3 regions of the Arthrobacter sp. B055-34 genome follow, and region 3 is predicted to be linked to each of the others. Evidence: riboswitches for the same ligand, from Rfam matches in the RefSeq annotation. Region 3 holds a riboswitch; each other region holds the start of a gene.
The links. Region 3 has a riboswitch for S-adenosylmethionine ahead of AC5RWO_RS14525 (DUF1737 domain-containing protein). Riboswitches for the same ligand answer to the same signal wherever they lie in the genome.

Region 1 (5,211 bases), on a different contig from region 3:
GGCGGCTCCGTAGCGTTGACCTCCCAGTCGCCGACGATCCGCGACTTGTAGATGAACGGGTTGTGCGTGGCCACGGTGCGGGCATTGCGCCAGTGGCGGTCCAGCGCCTTGCCCGTGCTGGTCGAGGATGCACCCAGCACATTGAACAGGGCTCCCGCCGCGTCGGGCACCAGATTGCTCAGCACAATCTGCGCCTGGCCGGATTCAAGTTCGACGGCGATGTTGGCCGCCTTTTCGGCGTCGTCGTTTTGCAATCTTGAAGCGAAGACCCGGTCGAGGCTCTGGGCCACGCGCAGGGTGGTGGCTTCCGCGGCGTAGGCCTTGGCGCTGATTTCGCCGACAACCTGCAGGATCTGGGCGTCGTTACGCACCAGCGGGGCGTTGCCGTGGCCGAAGACGCGCTTCCGCTCGCGGACGTTCGCGGCGACGTCGGTGACCACGGCCTTGGCGATGCCGGCCAGGCTGACCAGCAGGATGTGCTGGTAGAGGGCCGTCTGGTAGGGGAAGCGATCGGCGAAGGCCGAGACGTTGGCCGGGTCCACTTCGGCGTCGGTGAACACCGTGGTCCCGCTGCCTGTAAGCCGCTGGCCGAAGCCGTCCCAGTCGTCGAAGGTCTCCACGCCAGCGGTCTTGGTGGAGAGGATGACGGAGACGTCCGAACCGTCCGGGCGCTTGGCCGTCACATCGATCCAGTCGGCGAAGATGGTGCCGGTGGTGTAGAACTTGCGCCCGTTCAGCACCAGCTTGCCGCCGGCTTCGTCCAGCACGGTGCCCGTGCCGCCGGCGCCGGGCTCGGTCCACGCGTTGCCGGCCAGCTGGCCGTTGGCGAACCGCTGCAGCCAGACGCTGCGATCTTCGCGGTGATGGTGGTAAAGGTGTTCCTCCGTCAAAGCGATGTGCGCGCGCAGGGCCTGCGGAATGTTGCTGTCCGCGGCGGCGAGCTCGATGAGCAGCTGGGTGAATTCTTCCCAGCTCAGGCCGTCCCCGCCGAATTCCGTGGGGATGCGCGCGGCGCCGAAGCCGGCTTCCTTCAGCCAACCGATCTGCTCGAACGGCAGTTCCCGGGCCTGTTCACGGTCCAGTGCACCGGTGGCGATGCGTGCGAAGATCGGCCGGTACTTGGCGGCGGCCTTGGAGAATGCGTTGTCGGTCATGAGGTGCTCCTTGGGCAGAGGCTCCCACCTGCCTGCGGCGCGCAACAATCCAAAAGAAGGGGACGCAGCCGGGAGGGGGCCGTACTTGCCGGACACGGTTTGTGCACGGCCAGATCCTCATCTGGGGCACCCCACTACGGGAGAGGGTTGCCGCCCAACCAGCCAGAGCTTGTCGTTGGGACTCTTGATCTTGGAGTTCAGTATGCCGAGGAGCCAGGCTCCCCCAAACAAAAATGAAGTTATGTGAATGCGGGCACCGCTACGCCCGGCAGCTACACAGGCCCGGCTGCAGGCCCACCGCTACAGGCCGAGGTACGGCGCCTCGATCTTCGGGCAGGTGTCCATGACAACGTCCAGCCCGGCGGCCTTGGCCCGTTCCGCCGCGGCTTCATCGATCACACCGAGCTGCAGCCACACGGCCTTCGCGCCGACCTCGATCGCCTGGTCCACCACGGGACCGACCTTCTGCGAGTTCACAAAGCAGTTCACGACGTCGATCTCGCCCGGGATCTCCGCCAGCTTCTTGTACCCCTTTTGCCCGTGGACGTCGTCGCCCTTGAGGCTGACCGGAATGATCTCCATGCCCAGCCGGTCCATCATGTAGCGCGACACGCTCAGCGCCACGCGGCGGGGATTGTTGGAGAGGCCTACCACGGCCCAGCGCGCCGGGGTGCTCAGCAGCCGCTTGATGACTTCGGGATCATTCTGATGCGCCATGCCGCCAGCCTACCTGCGTCACATTCACTCGGGAATGGCGGGGCGCGGTTGGCGGACTTGCGCCGGCAACTCGAAATGCCATTTAGTGGAAGGACCCATCCCGAGCGGCCGAGAGACCTGGATCAATGAAGCCGCAGCAACCCGCCCCCTTGAACAAGCCATCAGGCTGAACACGGGCAACGGTGCTACTGCCAGGACCGATGGAAAGGAACTCCACCATGTCCTCAAACACCGACCACATCCGCGTCACCCACGCCGGTTCATTACCCAGGACGCCCGAGCTGCTGGCCGCCAACGAGTCGAAGGAAGCCAACGGAATTACCCCGGAATTCCTGGACCTGCTCGAGAAGTCGGTGATCGACGTCGTCGCCCGCCAGCGGAACCTGGGCATCGATATACCGAACGACGGCGAGTACGGGCATGCCATGGCCAGCTCCGTTGATTACGGCGCCTGGTGGAACTACTCCTTCGCGCGCCTGGGCGGACTCGAACCGACCAATGTGGACCGCTGGGCCGATGCCGAAGTGCGCCGCTCCTCGCCCGGCAACATTGTGCTGACGTCCTTCCCGGACCGCCGCGACCGGCAGAAGTTCAACGACGCCTACAACGATCCGTCGTCGGGCATCCTGGCGCACCGCAAGTCCGTCACGCAGCCGAAGATCGCCGGCCCGCTGACCTACACCGGGCATGACATGGTGAAGTCGGACGTGACCAACCTGAAGAAGGGCCTCGACGCCGCCGGGCTGTCCGAAGGTTTCGTGGCCGCGCTGTCCCCGGGTTCCTGCGCGCGCGTGGCCAACGAGTACTACAAGACGGACGAAGAGCTGCTGTACGCCTGCGCCGATGCCATGCGTGAGGAATACAAAGCTATTATCGACGCTGGCCTGACGGTCCAGCTCGATGACCCGTCCCTGGCGGAGAGCTGGGATCAGATCAACCCGGAGCCCAGCCTGGAGGACTACCTGAAGTTCATCCAGCTGCGCGTCGAGGCCACCAACTGGGCGCTGCGCGACCTGCCGCAGGAGCAGATCCGGCTGCACGTCTGCTGGGGCTCCTGGCATGGCCCGCACACCACCGACATCCCGTTCGCGGACATCATCGATTCGGTGCTGCAGATCGACGCCGGCGCGTACTCCTTCGAGGCCGCCAACGTCCGGCACGAGCACGAGTGGCGCATCTGGGAAGACACCAAGCTGCCCGAGGGCAAGTCCATCATTCCGGGCGTGGTCTCCCATGCGACCAACGTCGTCGAGCATCCCGAACTGGTGGCGGACCGGATTGAGCGCTTCGCCCGCCTGGTGGGCCGCGAAAACGTCATCGCCTCCACCGACTGCGGCCTGGGCGGGCGCGTGCACCCGCAGATCGCCATCGCCAAGCTGGAGGCGCTGGGCCAGGGCGCGGACCTCGCCACCAAGCGCCTCAGGAAGTAGCCTCCCCGGTAATCTGCTCGGCTGCCTCCCGCTGACTGTGCAGATAATGCCCTTTTGCCCGCCGGGAAAGGGCATTATCTGCACAGTGGACGGCGGTTAGGGCAATCTGCGCGGCGGTTAGAGCCCAATCCGGACAGGGGCTAGGCGGCCAAACTGCCGGCAGACGGTGGGTGATCGCCCTTTCCGGCACGGCTTTATTACGCGGGATTGTTACAGCCGCCTTGCCGAATGGGCCTTTCGTGCAGTTTAGTTGGCGTTGACCATCCCGAGCGGCCGAGAGACCTGGATCGATGAAGCCGCAGCAACCCTGGTCGTTGGAAACCTCCCCTGGTTCCCCGCGATAACGAGGTGACAAGCCACGGGAACGGCTAAGCGAAAGCTGCGCCGCAAGGCTTGATCCGTAGGGTGCTACTGCCAGGATCGATGGAGTGATCTCATGACTGCAGTAATCCCGTCCGCGCGGCCGGCGGCCCCTTCCAGCAGCGTCGACCCGGCCCACCATGCCTCGGCCTTGCCGGTTTCCTTCCGCGCGCTGCGCCGCACCTTCGGCACCGGGAACGCCGCCCACACCGTGCTCCGCGACATCAACTTCGACGTCCGGCGCGGTGAAGTCCTCGCCATCCTCGGCCCCAGCGGCTGCGGCAAGTCCACGCTGCTGCGCGCCGCGGCCGGGCTCGACGCCCCCAGCGCGGGCTCCGTGGACATCGACGGCACGCCGGTCCAGGGCATCGATTCGCGCTGCGCGTTCGCCTTCCAGGAACCTCGACTGCTGCCCTGGCACACGCTGCAGGCCAACGTGGCCATCGGCCTGCCCACAGGCACAACCGCGAAGCAGGGCAAGTCCAAGGTCGCCCGCCTGCTGGAACTGGTGGGGCTGGACAAGTTCGCCAAGCACCGGCCGCGCGAGGTCTCCGGCGGCATGGCCCAGCGCGCCTCGCTGGCCCGCGCCCTCGCCCGCAACCCCGGCGTGCTGCTGCTCGATGAGCCCTTCGGCGCACTGGATGCGCTGACCCGGATCAAGATGCAGGACCTGCTGCTCAACGTCCACACCGCCGAACCGACCACCGTCCTGCTGGTCACGCACGACGTCGACGAGGCCCTGCAACTGGCCGACCGGATCATCGTGCTGGGCAAGGAAACCGGCAAAGAGCACGACGGCGCCACCATTGTGCGTACCGTCGATGTCCCCGGCGACCGCCCGCGTGACCGTGGTTCCGTGGAGCTGGCCCGAATGCGCAGCTCCCTGCTTGCCAGCCTCGGCGTCGACGGCCACTAACGCCGTCCGGCTGGTACGGCGGCCGGTAGCGCCGTCGTACTCCCCTGTTTTCTCCTGAGCTATGCCGGGTCCGTTGTGGCCCGTTACACCCGTGTTCCGCGGATCGTCTCCTGTTCCGCACTACTTTTGAAGGATCAATCATGTCGCTTGCCAGCCGCTTTTCCCGCCGTTCCCTCTTCGGCGCGGCCGCCGTTGCCGCCTCCGCTTCCCTGGCCCTGACCGGCTGCGTGGCCGGCGAGGATTCCGAAGCCACCGCCGCTGCAGGGGCCGCCGGCGACGGTGTCCTGAACATCGACTTCGCCACCTACAACCCGTTGAGCCTGATCATCAAGGAAAAGGGCTGGCTCGAAGCCACACTGGCCGAGGACGGCGTGGAGGTCAACTGGATCCAGTCCGCCGGGTCCAACAAGGCCAACGAGGCACTGCGTTCGGGCGCCGTCGATGTTGGCTCCACCGCTGGTTCCGCCGCCCTGCTGGCCCGTGCGAACGGCTCGCCCATCAAGACCATCGACCTCTACTCCCAGCCCGAGTGGTCCGCCCTGGTGGCGCTGCCGGAGTCCGGCATCGAGAAGGTCGAGGACCTCAAGGGCAAGTCCGTGGCCGCCACCAAGGGCACCGATCCGTACTTCTTCCT
Region 2 (5,211 bases), on a different contig from region 3:
TCGCCGGTCAGCTGCTGGTGCGTGGTCGAGCCCGGGTGCAGGACCAGGGTCCGCGCGTCGCCGATATTGGCAAGGTGGGAGGCCAGCTGCAGGGACTCGATGAACTTCTGTCCGGCAACGCGGCCGCCCTTGACCCCGAAGGAGAACACCGATCCAACGCCCTGCGGGAGGTACTTCCGGCCGCGCTCGTGGTGCGGGTGCGAGGGCAGGCCAGCATAGTTGACCCAGGAGACGCGCTCGTCCGCCTCGAGCCATTCGGCGACCTTGCGGGCGTTCTTCAGGTGCTCGTCCATCCGCTGCGGCAGCGTCTCCACGCCCTGCAGCAGCTGGAACGCGGACTGCGCCGACAGCGACGGCCCGATGTCGCGCAGCTGCTCCGAGCGGAGCTTGGTCAGGAAGCCGTACTCGCCGAAGTTGCCCCACCAGGAGACATTGCCGTACGAGGGCACCGGCTCCGTCATCGTCGGGAACTTGCCGTTGCCCCAGTTGAAAAGACCGCTTTCGACGACGACGCCGCCCAGCGTGGTGCCGTGGCCGCCCAGGAACTTGGTGGCCGAGTGGATGACGATGTCGGCGCCGTGCTCGATCGGACGGATCAGGTACGGCGTGCTCAAGGTGGCGTCGACGATCAGGGGGATCCCGGCGTCGTGCGCTACTTTGGCCAGGCCCTCGAGATCGGCAATGTCGCCGGACGGGTTGGCGACGATCTCCGTGTAGACGGCCTTCGTGTTCTCCTGAACCGCTGCGGCGAAATCCGCCGGATCATTGCTGTCGATGAACGTGGTCTCCACACCGAAGCGGCGCAGCGTGACGTCGAGCTGGGTGATCGTCCCGCCGTAGAGCTTGGACGAGGCCACAATGTGGTCCCCGGCTCCGGTCAGCGCGGCGAAGGTGATGAATTCGGCGGCCATGCCGGAGGAGGTAGCGACGGCGCCGATGCCGCCTTCGAGCGAGGCGATCCGCTCCTCGAATGCGGCCACCGTGGGGTTGCCGATCCGCGAGTAGATGTTGCCGTACTTCTGCAGCGCGAAGAGGTTGGCGGCGTCGTCGGTGTCCTTGAAGACGAAGGACGTGGACTGGTAGATCGGTACGGCGCGGGCACCGTGCTCGGCATCGGGAGTTCCACCCGCATGCAGGGCACGGGTGCGGAAGCCGAATGTGCGTTCAGCCATTAAAGAGTGGCTCCTTCGAAGTTGGTTTCGGGCAGCAGGTCCGTGTTCAGCTCGGTACCGTTCTTGCGGGCCAGGTCTGCCTCGAGTTCGCGGACGATCGGCAGGACGTTGCGGCCAAAGGCCTCGACCTCTTCCTGGAAATGCAGGTAGCAGGTCAGCATCAGGTTCACGCCGATCTTCTTGAACTCCACGATACGTTGGGCAATCTGCTCCGGCGTACCTATAAGTCCTGTCTTGAAGCCGTCGTTGTACTGGACCAGGTCCTCGTAGCTCGAATCGGCCCACATGCCCTTGCCGTCCTTGGTGGAAGCACCGGCTTCCTGGACTGCGGCGCGGAAACCTTCGACGGCGGGGCGGTGTGCCTTCTCCACGATTTCGCGCAGGGTGTCCTTGGCCTCGGTTTCGGTGTCGCGGGCGATGACGAAGCCGTTCAGCCCGAACTTCGGGGTGCGGCCGACGGCGGCTGCGGCGGCCGTGACGCCGGAGATGTTGTCCTCGAAGCCCGCCAGGTCCTTGCCGTTGGAGAAGTACCAGTCGGCGGTGCGGCCGGCGGCGGCCTGGGCGGCGGTGGAGTTGCCGCCGAAGAAGATCTCCGGGTGCGCCCGGCCCGGGACGTCCAGCGGCGCCGGGTTCAGGGTGAAGTTGTTGATGTTGTAGTACTTGCCGGCCTGCGAGTACTCCTGCTCGGTCCACAGGCCGCGCAGCACCCGGATGAACTCCTCGGTGCGGACGTAGCGCTCGTCATGCTCGAGCCACTCCAGGCCGAAGTTCACGAACTCGTCCTTGAGCCAGCCGGAGACAACGTTGACGGCAGCGCGGCCGCCGGAGAGGTGGTCCGCCGTGATGATGAACTTGGCCAGCACGCCGGGATGCCACATGCCCGGGTGGACAGCGGAGATGACCTTGAGCTTTTCGGTGGCGCCGAGCAGGGCCAGCGAGAAGCTGGTGGCCTCGTGCTGCTTGTCCGCGCCGTAGCTGGCGGCGTAGCGGGTCTGGGTCAGGGCGTACTCGAAGCCCGAGTTCTCGGCGATCCGGGCCAGCTTCTTGTTGTAGTCGAAGTCCCAGCTGGTGCGCTGTTCAATGGTGGAAACCACCAGGCCGCCGGAAACGTTCGGGACCCAATAGGCGAATTTCAGCGGGGTTTCGAGATCAGCGATCTGGCTGACCGAGGTGTTGGTGCTCATGGCGAATTCCTTCAAAGTCTGCGCCGCGGCGCGATGTGCGGGAATCCCGGGCAATGACGATCCGTCGGGCGCCAGGCCGGACAGCCTTGCGCCATCCGGATCAAAGATTGCTTGCGCTCTCTCCATCGCTTCTGGCGGTAGCACCTCTCCGGTGGAGTCCGGATGGTTGCTGCGGCGTCAATGAGCCAGATCTCTCGGCCGCTCGGGATGGTCCCGACTATTCTCGCAAGTGTTACCGGCGGCGACCAAGAATATTTAGCCGCATTGCGTTCTCCCGGGAGTTTGCCGAGTGCGCGGGATATCAACAATGTTTTCCACAACTGCGACGAGACTCTGGCCGTGGGACTGCATATCTGGACATCCTCTTGACTATGCAGAACGTGGATCCCATCGCAGAGTATGTGGCACGGTACGGGGGTACGCTCAAAGCCGCGGACTTGGCCAAGGCGGGCTTCGGGTCTTACCGCATCAAGGCAGCCATCGCGCATGGGGACATCGTTGCGCTGAGGAGGGGACTCGTTGGAACGCCAAATGCTGACCCGGTTCTCCGGACTGCGCTGATGCCGGGCGGGTTGCTCACTTGTGTCTCAGCTGCCAAAGAGCTCGGCTTATGGACCATTAAGGATCCGGGCCAAGTGCATGTGTGGACACACAACGGCCGGCACACCGGCCCCTTCGTCAAGCACCGCGGGCAGCTGTTGGGCGAGCGAGGCCCGGGCAATTACGTCTCAGTCCTCGACTGCGTCCTTCATGCCATTCGTTGCCGTCCCCGGCTGGAAGCACTGGTGATTGCAGAGTCGGCAGTGCGACGGAAAGCAGTATCCCGGGATCAACTGTTGGAACTCTTGCCAGGTAGGCGGAACGGTGTCCGGAGGGAAGTGGTTAGCAGCATTGGGGACGATGCCGATTCACCGCTTGAAGTCATTGCCCGGGATCTGTTCCGCACGGCAGGACTTCACGTAGAAACTCAGGTGCAGGTTCGAGGCGTTGGACGCGTGGACATGATTGTCGAGCGATGCCTCATCGTCGAACTGGACGGCTTCGACTTTCACTGGGACCGCGTTTCCTTTCGCAAAGACCGGAAGCGAAACAACGCCGCGGTCCTGAGCGGTTATCCGTCTTTGCGCTATCTGTTCGAGGACCTGGTATTCACGCCGGAGAAAGTCGTGGCCGAGGTGCAAGCGGCAGTTCGTCGAGTGGCCTGAGCCGAGTGATGCGCGAACGATGGATGCTCGAGCCCAAGTTCAAGCGTAACGGTCCATGTTTTGGAACCTGCTCAAGCTGTGACTAGGCATGATCCAGATACTTCCTTCAAAACATGGGCTCGAGCGGGGGCCCGGAGCCCGGTAGCCCAGCCTCGGGGCCGGGGCCGGGGCGTGGGGCCGGCTGCGGTGCCCCACCCCTCGGACCGGGGCTACCGCGCCTCGCAGATCTCCTTGATGTCCGCAATGCAGGGCTCATTCTGCAGGCTCGTGGTGTCGCCCAACGTGCTGCCCTCGAACAGCTGGGTCAGCAGACGCCGCATGATCTTGCCGGACCGGGTCTTGGGCACGTCCGGAACGAACACGATCTCGCGCGGCTTGGCGATCGGCCCGATCTGCGTCGCAACATGCGCTCGCAACTCGGCAGCAGCCGCAGCCTGCTCAACCGTCGGCTCGGCGGCCGTGGACGCAGCGATCAGCGACTTGTCTGCCGGCACCACAAACGCGGTTGCGGCGTGGCCGGTCTTCGCGTCAAACGTGGGGCATACGCCGGCCTCCACCACCGCCGGGTGCGAGACCAGGGCGGACTCGATTTCAATGGTGGACAAGCGGTGGCCGGAAATGTTGATCACGTCATCCGTGCGGCCTAGGATCCAGGTGTCGCCGTCGTCGTCGAAACGCGCGCCGTCGCCAGCCAGGAACCAGCCCTGGTCCGCGTACTTCTCCCAGTAGGAGGTGAAGTAGCGCTCCGGGTTGCCCCATACCGTCCGCGCCATCGAGGGCCCGGTCTTGGTGACCACGATGTTGCCCTGGACGTTCGCGCCCACGCGCGTACCGGCGTCGTCGACAATGTCAGTGGCAACGCCGGGCAAGGCGCGGGTGGCGCAGCCGGGCTTGAATGACGCGTCCGTCTGGCGCGGCGAGAGGATGGTCGCGCCGGTTTCGGACTGCCACCACGTATCCACCATGGGAACGCCCGACGCCGGATCCCCGGTCAGCGAATCGCGGCCAACCTGGCTGCGCAGCCAGCGCCATGCCTCGGGGTTCACGGCCTCGCCGACCGTGCCGCACAGGCGGATGGAGCTGAGGTCGTATTCGGCCGGGACGCCGTCCGGGAACCAGCCCATCAGGGAGCGGACCAGCGTGGGCGCGGTGTAGTAGCTGGTCACGCCGTAGCGCTGGATGATCTCGAAGTGGCGGCCCGGGTGCGGCGTGTTCGGCGTGCCCTCGAAGATGACCTGCGTGACACCGTTGGACAGCGGGCCGTAGATCTCGTAGGTATGCGCGGTGACCCAGGCCAGGTCCGCGGTGCACCAGTGGACGTCGCCGTCGCGCTGGGCCGGATCCGGGTTGCTGAACAGGTACTCGTGGCTGAAGGAGGCCTGCGTCAGGTAGCCGCCGGTGGTGTGGACCAGGCCTTTCGGCTGGCCGGTGGTGCCGGAGGTGTACATGATGAACAGCGGCGTCTCGGCGTCGAACGCCTCGGGCTCGTGGACCTCGGAGGCGGTGTCGACGACATCGTGCCACCAGACGTCACGGCCTTCCACCCAGTTGATGTCCGCATGGCCGGTCCGGTTGATCACCAGAACATGCTCGATCGCGTTGTCCCCGGCAACGGCTTCATCGGCGTTGGCCTTGACGGGAACGGCCTGG
Region 3 (5,211 bases):
CTTTGCTGGATTTCGCGCATCTTGCCGACGATGTCGCCGCCGAGATGCATGACCGACACTTCCAGGTTCAACGAGAAGGAGCGCATGTCCATATTGCTGGAACCCAGGACGCCGACCTCGTCGTCCACGGTGAAGTGCTTCGCGTGCAGCACCAGCGGCTTCGGATACAGGTAGATGCGCACACCGGCTTCCAGCAGGGCCTGGTAATAGGAACGCTGGGCATGGTGGACCAGGAACTGATCCCCCTGTTCCGAGACGAAAAGTTCGACGTCGACACCGCGCTGCGCCGCCGTCGTAATCGCATAGAGCAGCGAATCATCCGGCACGAAGTACGGGCTGCAGATGGACAACCGCTCCACTGCCGCATAGATCAACGTGTTGAACAAGCGCAGGTTGTTCTCGGTGGCGAAGCCCGGGCCGCTGGGAACCACCTGGCACGTCGTGGGGCCCGGCTCGCGGACCGGTGCCGGCGTGAACAGCTCGCTGCCGAGGGTGTCGTCCGTTTCGCTGGACCAGTCGGTAGCGAACACCACGTTGAGCGCGGTGACGATGGGACCTTCATAGCGGGCCATCAGCTCCACCCACTGCCGTCCAGTCCGCTCGCTGGAGGCGCGGTGGTAGCCGGGCTCGATCAGGTTCTGCGACCCGGTGAAGGCCACCCGTCCGTCCACCACGAGGATTTTGCGGTGGTTGCGCAGATCGATACGGCGCCATTGGCCCCGCACGGGCAGCAGCGGGAGCATGCGTTGCCACTCGATCCCGCTGACCTGCAGCCAGCGCCGGAACTTCCGGTAGCCCTTGATCCGCATGGTGCCGAGGTGGTCGAAGAGCAGGCGGACCCGGACACCGCGGGCCGCGGCCTCCTGCAGGGCCACGAAGAGCTCGTCGGTGACCTCGTCCTTGGCCATGATGTAGAACTGGATGTTGACGAATTCCTCCGCCTTGCGGACGGCGGCGGCCATCGCGGCGATGGAACCCTCGTAGTCCGGATAGAGCTCCACGTGGTTGCTGTCCACCATCGGGAAAGAGCCGAGCGAGCGGTTCAGTTCGGCGGCCGAATGGACCCAGGCGGGGGCATCGCGTTCGCTGCGCGGTTCTTCCATGTCCTGCGTGGCTGCCCAGACCTTCCGGTTAATCTCGGTCTGTTTGGCGATCCGGCGGTCCGAAAGCCGGAAACTGCCGAACATGAAGAACAGGGCCAGGCCGACCAGCGGAATGAAGAAGATGGCCAGCAGCCAGGCCATGGCGGTGGTGGGGCGGCGGTTGCCCGGCACAATGCCCAGCGCAGCGATCCGGATTCCCATGTCCAGTATCGAAGCCACCACGACAACCCAGTCCGGGAACGTGCCCAGACCCGCAAGCGACCACAACACGGCAGCGAACTCCTCCCTTTCCCGCCGGTCCACGGCGCTGTCCTTGTACAGCCTAATGTGCCCGCGCGGCAATCTATGCTGATCCCATGACTGTTTTGGTGTTTCTCGACCCTGCCCTGGAGAACGGGCGCATCGCCGACGCCACAAAGCCGCAGCTGATGGCGACCGATCTGGGCGCCACCCGCGGCGACGGCATTTTCGAATCCCTCCTGGCGGTGGACGGTGTTCCCCGCAAGGTGCAGGCGCACCTGGACCGGCTCGCGTCCTCGGCCCGCATCATGGACCTGGACATCCCGCCGGCCGATGCCTGGGAGCGGGCCATCGCCACCGCCGTCGCCGAACATGCTCCCGTCGAAGAACTGGTGCTCAAACTGCTGGTCACGCGCGGCGAGGAGGGCGCGGGCCGCCCCACCGCGTGGGTGCAGGCCTCGCTTCCCGGCTCCACCGGCAGGGACCAGCGGCAGGAGGGCCTCGACGTGCTGCTGCTGGACCGCGGCTACGACAGCAACATCGCCGAGCGCGCGCCGTGGCTGTTGCTGGGCGCCAAGACCCTCTCCTACGCCGTGAACATGGCCGCCCTGCGCTATGCCAAGGCCAACGGCGCGGACGACGTCATCTTCACCTCCACCGACGGCCTGGTGCTGGAGGGCCCCACCTCTACCGTGCTGATGGCGACCGTGCGCGACGGCGTCCGGAAGCTCACCACGCCGCTGCTCGAAAACGGCATCCTGCCCGGCACCTCCCAGGGCGCCCTGTTCAACGCGGCCGCGGATGCCGGCTGGCAGCTGGGCTATGGGCCGCTGGAACCGCACCATCTGCTGGCGGCCGACGCGGTGTGGCTGGTCTCCAGCATCCGGCTGCTGGCACCGGTCAAGTCCATCGACGGCCAGGCCATCCCGGTGTCGCACGAGATGACGGAGGAACTGACGGCGCTGCTGGCCAAGGGCAGCCGGGAGTAGCCCAGCGCTTCCTGCGGCGGCGAGGGCTGCGGCCTTCCGTCGTCGTAAACCTACGTAACGGTTACCAATGATGACGACGGCGGCGCCCCGGCTTGGGTGCCGGGGACGGCGCCGTGCTACTTTCTTGAGCAGAGTAACGAGGTCCAGCGTCAAGCCCTGACTGTGCTGGCCGGCAACCCTCTTCACGGCGGGGTGCCTCAGGTGACTACTCGGCAGTGTTCATTAGGTTCATTTGCAAGCGTGATCAGGAGTACCCCATGCCCCCGTTGGAACAACCCGTCCAGTCCCCCGTTGACAATGCGGCGGGCAGCCCCCTGCCCTACCGGTTGCTGACCGGGCCGGACGACAGGTCCTTCTGCGCCCGGGTCAGCGCGGCGTTGGCGGAGGGCTACGAACTCTACGGCAACCCCTCGATTGCCTTCGACGGCGAACGCGTCATCGCCGCCCAGGCCGTGGTGCTGAAGGGACACAGCGCATGAGCTACGCCGGAGACCTCACCGTGGAAGAAGCCGTGGAGAAGCTGCGCGGCGGTGCCGTCCTCGTGGACGTCCGCACCGAGACCGAATGGCAGCAGGTGGGTGTGCCCGTGACGAACGACGACGGTGCTCCCGCGCGCTTCATCGAGTGGAACCGGATTGACGGCAGCCGCAATGCCGCGTTCCTCAACGAACTGCAGTCGCTGCGCGGCAAGGAGCTGTTGCTGATCTGCCGTTCGGGGCGGCGCTCCATCGATGCCGCTATCAGCGCCACCGCCGCCGGGCATACCGCGTACAACGTGCTGGGCGGCTTCGAGGCCGCCGGCGGCTGGCAGCAGAGCGATCTGCCCTGGAAGAGGGGCTAGCCGGTGGCGCCCCCGCAGTCTGCCGGCCCGGGGCCGGACCTGGCGGAACTGCGCGCCGGCTGGGACCCGCAGACGAGGGCGGTCCGCGGCGGCCTTGACCGCACGGGCTTCCAGGAAACCTCAGAAGCCTTGTTCCTGACGTCCGGCTACGTTTTTGATTCCGCCGAGGCAGCCGAAGCCTCCTTCAACGGCGAGGTGGAGCGCTTCGTCTACTCCCGCTACGGCAACCCCACGGTCGCCGCCTTCCAGGAACGGCTCCGGCTGCTCGAGGGCGCCGAGGCCTGCTTCGCCACGGCCAGCGGCATGAGCGCCGTCTTCACCGCCTTGGGCGCCCTGCTCGCCGCCGGTGACCGGGTGGTTGCGGCGCGGAGCCTGTTCGGTTCCTGCTTTGTCATTCTCAACGAGATCCTGCCGCGCTGGGGCGTGGAGACGGTCTTCGTCGACGGGCATGACCTCGCCCAGTGGGAGCAGGCCCTCGCCACCCCTGCCGCTGCGGTCTTCTTCGAGTCGCCGTCCAACCCGCTGCAGGAGCTGGTGGACATCCGTGCGGTGGTGGACCTGGCGCACGCCGCCGGGGCGCAGGTGGTGGTGGACAATGTCTTCGCCACCCCGCTGCTGCAGCAGGCAACGGAACTTGGTGCCGACGTCGTTGTTTATTCGGGTACCAAACACATGGACGGGCAGGGCCGCGTTCTTGGCGGCGCCGTGCTGGGCTGCGCGGATTTCATCAACGGCCCGGTCAAGCAGCTGATGCGCCACACCGGTCCCGCGCTGAGCCCGTTCAACGCCTGGACGCTGCTCAAGGGGCTGGAGACGATGTCCCTGCGCGTAAACTATGCCACCGCATCCGCCCTGGAGATCGCCCGCTGGCTGCAGACACAGCCGGCGGTGCGGCGCGTGGTCTACCCGTTCCTCGAGTCGCATCCGCAGTACGAACTGGCGCGCCGCCAGATGAGCGGCGGCGGAACCGTGGTCACGTTTGAACTTGAGCCGGGCGCTGCGAACGGTTCGGATGCCAAGGCCGCCGCGTTCCGGCTGCTGAACTCGCTGACCACCGTGGATATCTCGAACAACCTCGGTGACGCCAAGTCCCTGATCACCCATCCGGCCACCACCACGCACCGCGCGATGGGACCGGACGGACGGGCCGCGATCGGGCTCGGCGACGGTTTTGTCCGGCTGTCCGTGGGGCTGGAAGCCACCGAGGACCTGCTCAAGGACCTGGACCGGGCACTGACTGGCCCGTAGATCCAGGGAGTCGACGAAGGCCCGCGCCTTGTTGCGCCCAGCCGCAATCGAGGAGACAGCTGCGGCCCTTCCCAGAGCTGAAAAGGGCCGCAGCTGACCAGTGGATCGCGGAGGAGCCCGGGTTAGCCGAAGATGAAGTTCCAGGTCCCGGCGGAGACGGCGGCGGTAACGGCCGCCGCCGAGACCAGGGCACCGCCCAGGAAGACCCAGATATCCACCCTGCTGAACGTCGATTCCCGCGCCCAGGTGCGTTGCGCCCCGCCGAAACCGCGGGCCTCCATCGCCACCGCCAGGCGGGTGGCGCGCCGGATGGCCTGGACGATGAGGCCGAAGGCTTGGCCGAGGAACGCCGCGAATTTGGCCAGCGGTTTGTTCTCGGCGCCGACTCCGCGGGCACGGCGGGCCAGTCCCAGGGTCCGCCATTCCTCGACCAGGAGACCCACCAGCCGGAGGCCGGCCAGGGCCCCGAGCACAAACCGGTGCGGCATCTTCAGCTTCTGCGCCAGCGCATCGGCCAGATCCGTGGGGTCGGTGGTCAGCAGCAGGAAGATTCCGGGCAGTGCCACCGCCAGGGACCGCAGCCCGATGGCGACGCCGGAGTTGATGGAATCCTCGGTGAACAGCAGCGGGCCCGCTTCGAAGACCACCGCGCCGGTTTTCTCCGCCAGCAGCGCCGTTCCGTAGGCGCCGACCGCGGCCGCCACCACCAGCGGCCAGCCACGCCTGAATAACGCCCAGGCGCTGATGCCCAGCACGGGCAGCAGCAGCAGTTCCGCAGCCAGCACCACGC

Region 1: linked by a shared signal. The riboswitch ahead of AC5RWO_RS20530 (acyl-CoA dehydrogenase family protein) and the one ahead of AC5RWO_RS14525 (DUF1737 domain-containing protein) in region 3 are both predicted to bind S-adenosylmethionine.
Region 2: linked by a shared signal. The riboswitch ahead of sfnG (dimethylsulfone monooxygenase SfnG) and the one ahead of AC5RWO_RS14525 (DUF1737 domain-containing protein) in region 3 are both predicted to bind S-adenosylmethionine.

The regions. Positions count from the first base shown of each region.
Region 1 is NZ_JBNHFQ010000015.1:50,843-56,053, reverse strand. Features, by position in the region: gene AC5RWO_RS20530 (acyl-CoA dehydrogenase family protein) at 1-1,154, opposite strand, end outside; SAM riboswitch class IV at 1,231-1,344, opposite strand; gene AC5RWO_RS20525 (CoA-binding protein) at 1,455-1,871, opposite strand; SAM riboswitch class I at 1,964-2,078, shown strand; gene AC5RWO_RS20520 (cobalamin-independent methionine synthase II family protein) at 2,090-3,301, shown strand; gene AC5RWO_RS20515 (ABC transporter ATP-binding protein) at 3,738-4,577, shown strand; gene AC5RWO_RS20510 (aliphatic sulfonate ABC transporter substrate-binding protein) at 4,718-5,211, shown strand, end outside.
Region 2 is NZ_JBNHFQ010000015.1:43,582-48,792, forward strand. Features, by position in the region: gene AC5RWO_RS20485 (O-acetylhomoserine aminocarboxypropyltransferase/cysteine synthase family protein) at 1-1,172, opposite strand, end outside; gene sfnG (dimethylsulfone monooxygenase SfnG) at 1,172-2,356, opposite strand; SAM riboswitch class I at 2,476-2,570, opposite strand; gene AC5RWO_RS20495 (DUF559 domain-containing protein) at 3,235-3,561, shown strand; gene acs (acetate--CoA ligase) at 3,771-5,211, opposite strand, start outside.
Region 3 is NZ_JBNHFQ010000007.1:122,142-127,352, forward strand. Features, by position in the region: gene cls (cardiolipin synthase) at 1-1,304, opposite strand, end outside; gene AC5RWO_RS14520 (aminodeoxychorismate lyase) at 1,460-2,332, shown strand; SAM riboswitch class IV at 2,465-2,579, shown strand; gene AC5RWO_RS14525 (DUF1737 domain-containing protein) at 2,590-2,811, shown strand; gene AC5RWO_RS14530 (rhodanese-like domain-containing protein) at 2,808-3,173, shown strand; gene AC5RWO_RS14535 (O-succinylhomoserine sulfhydrylase) at 3,177-4,421, shown strand; gene AC5RWO_RS14540 (energy-coupling factor transporter transmembrane component T family protein) at 4,544-5,211, opposite strand, start outside.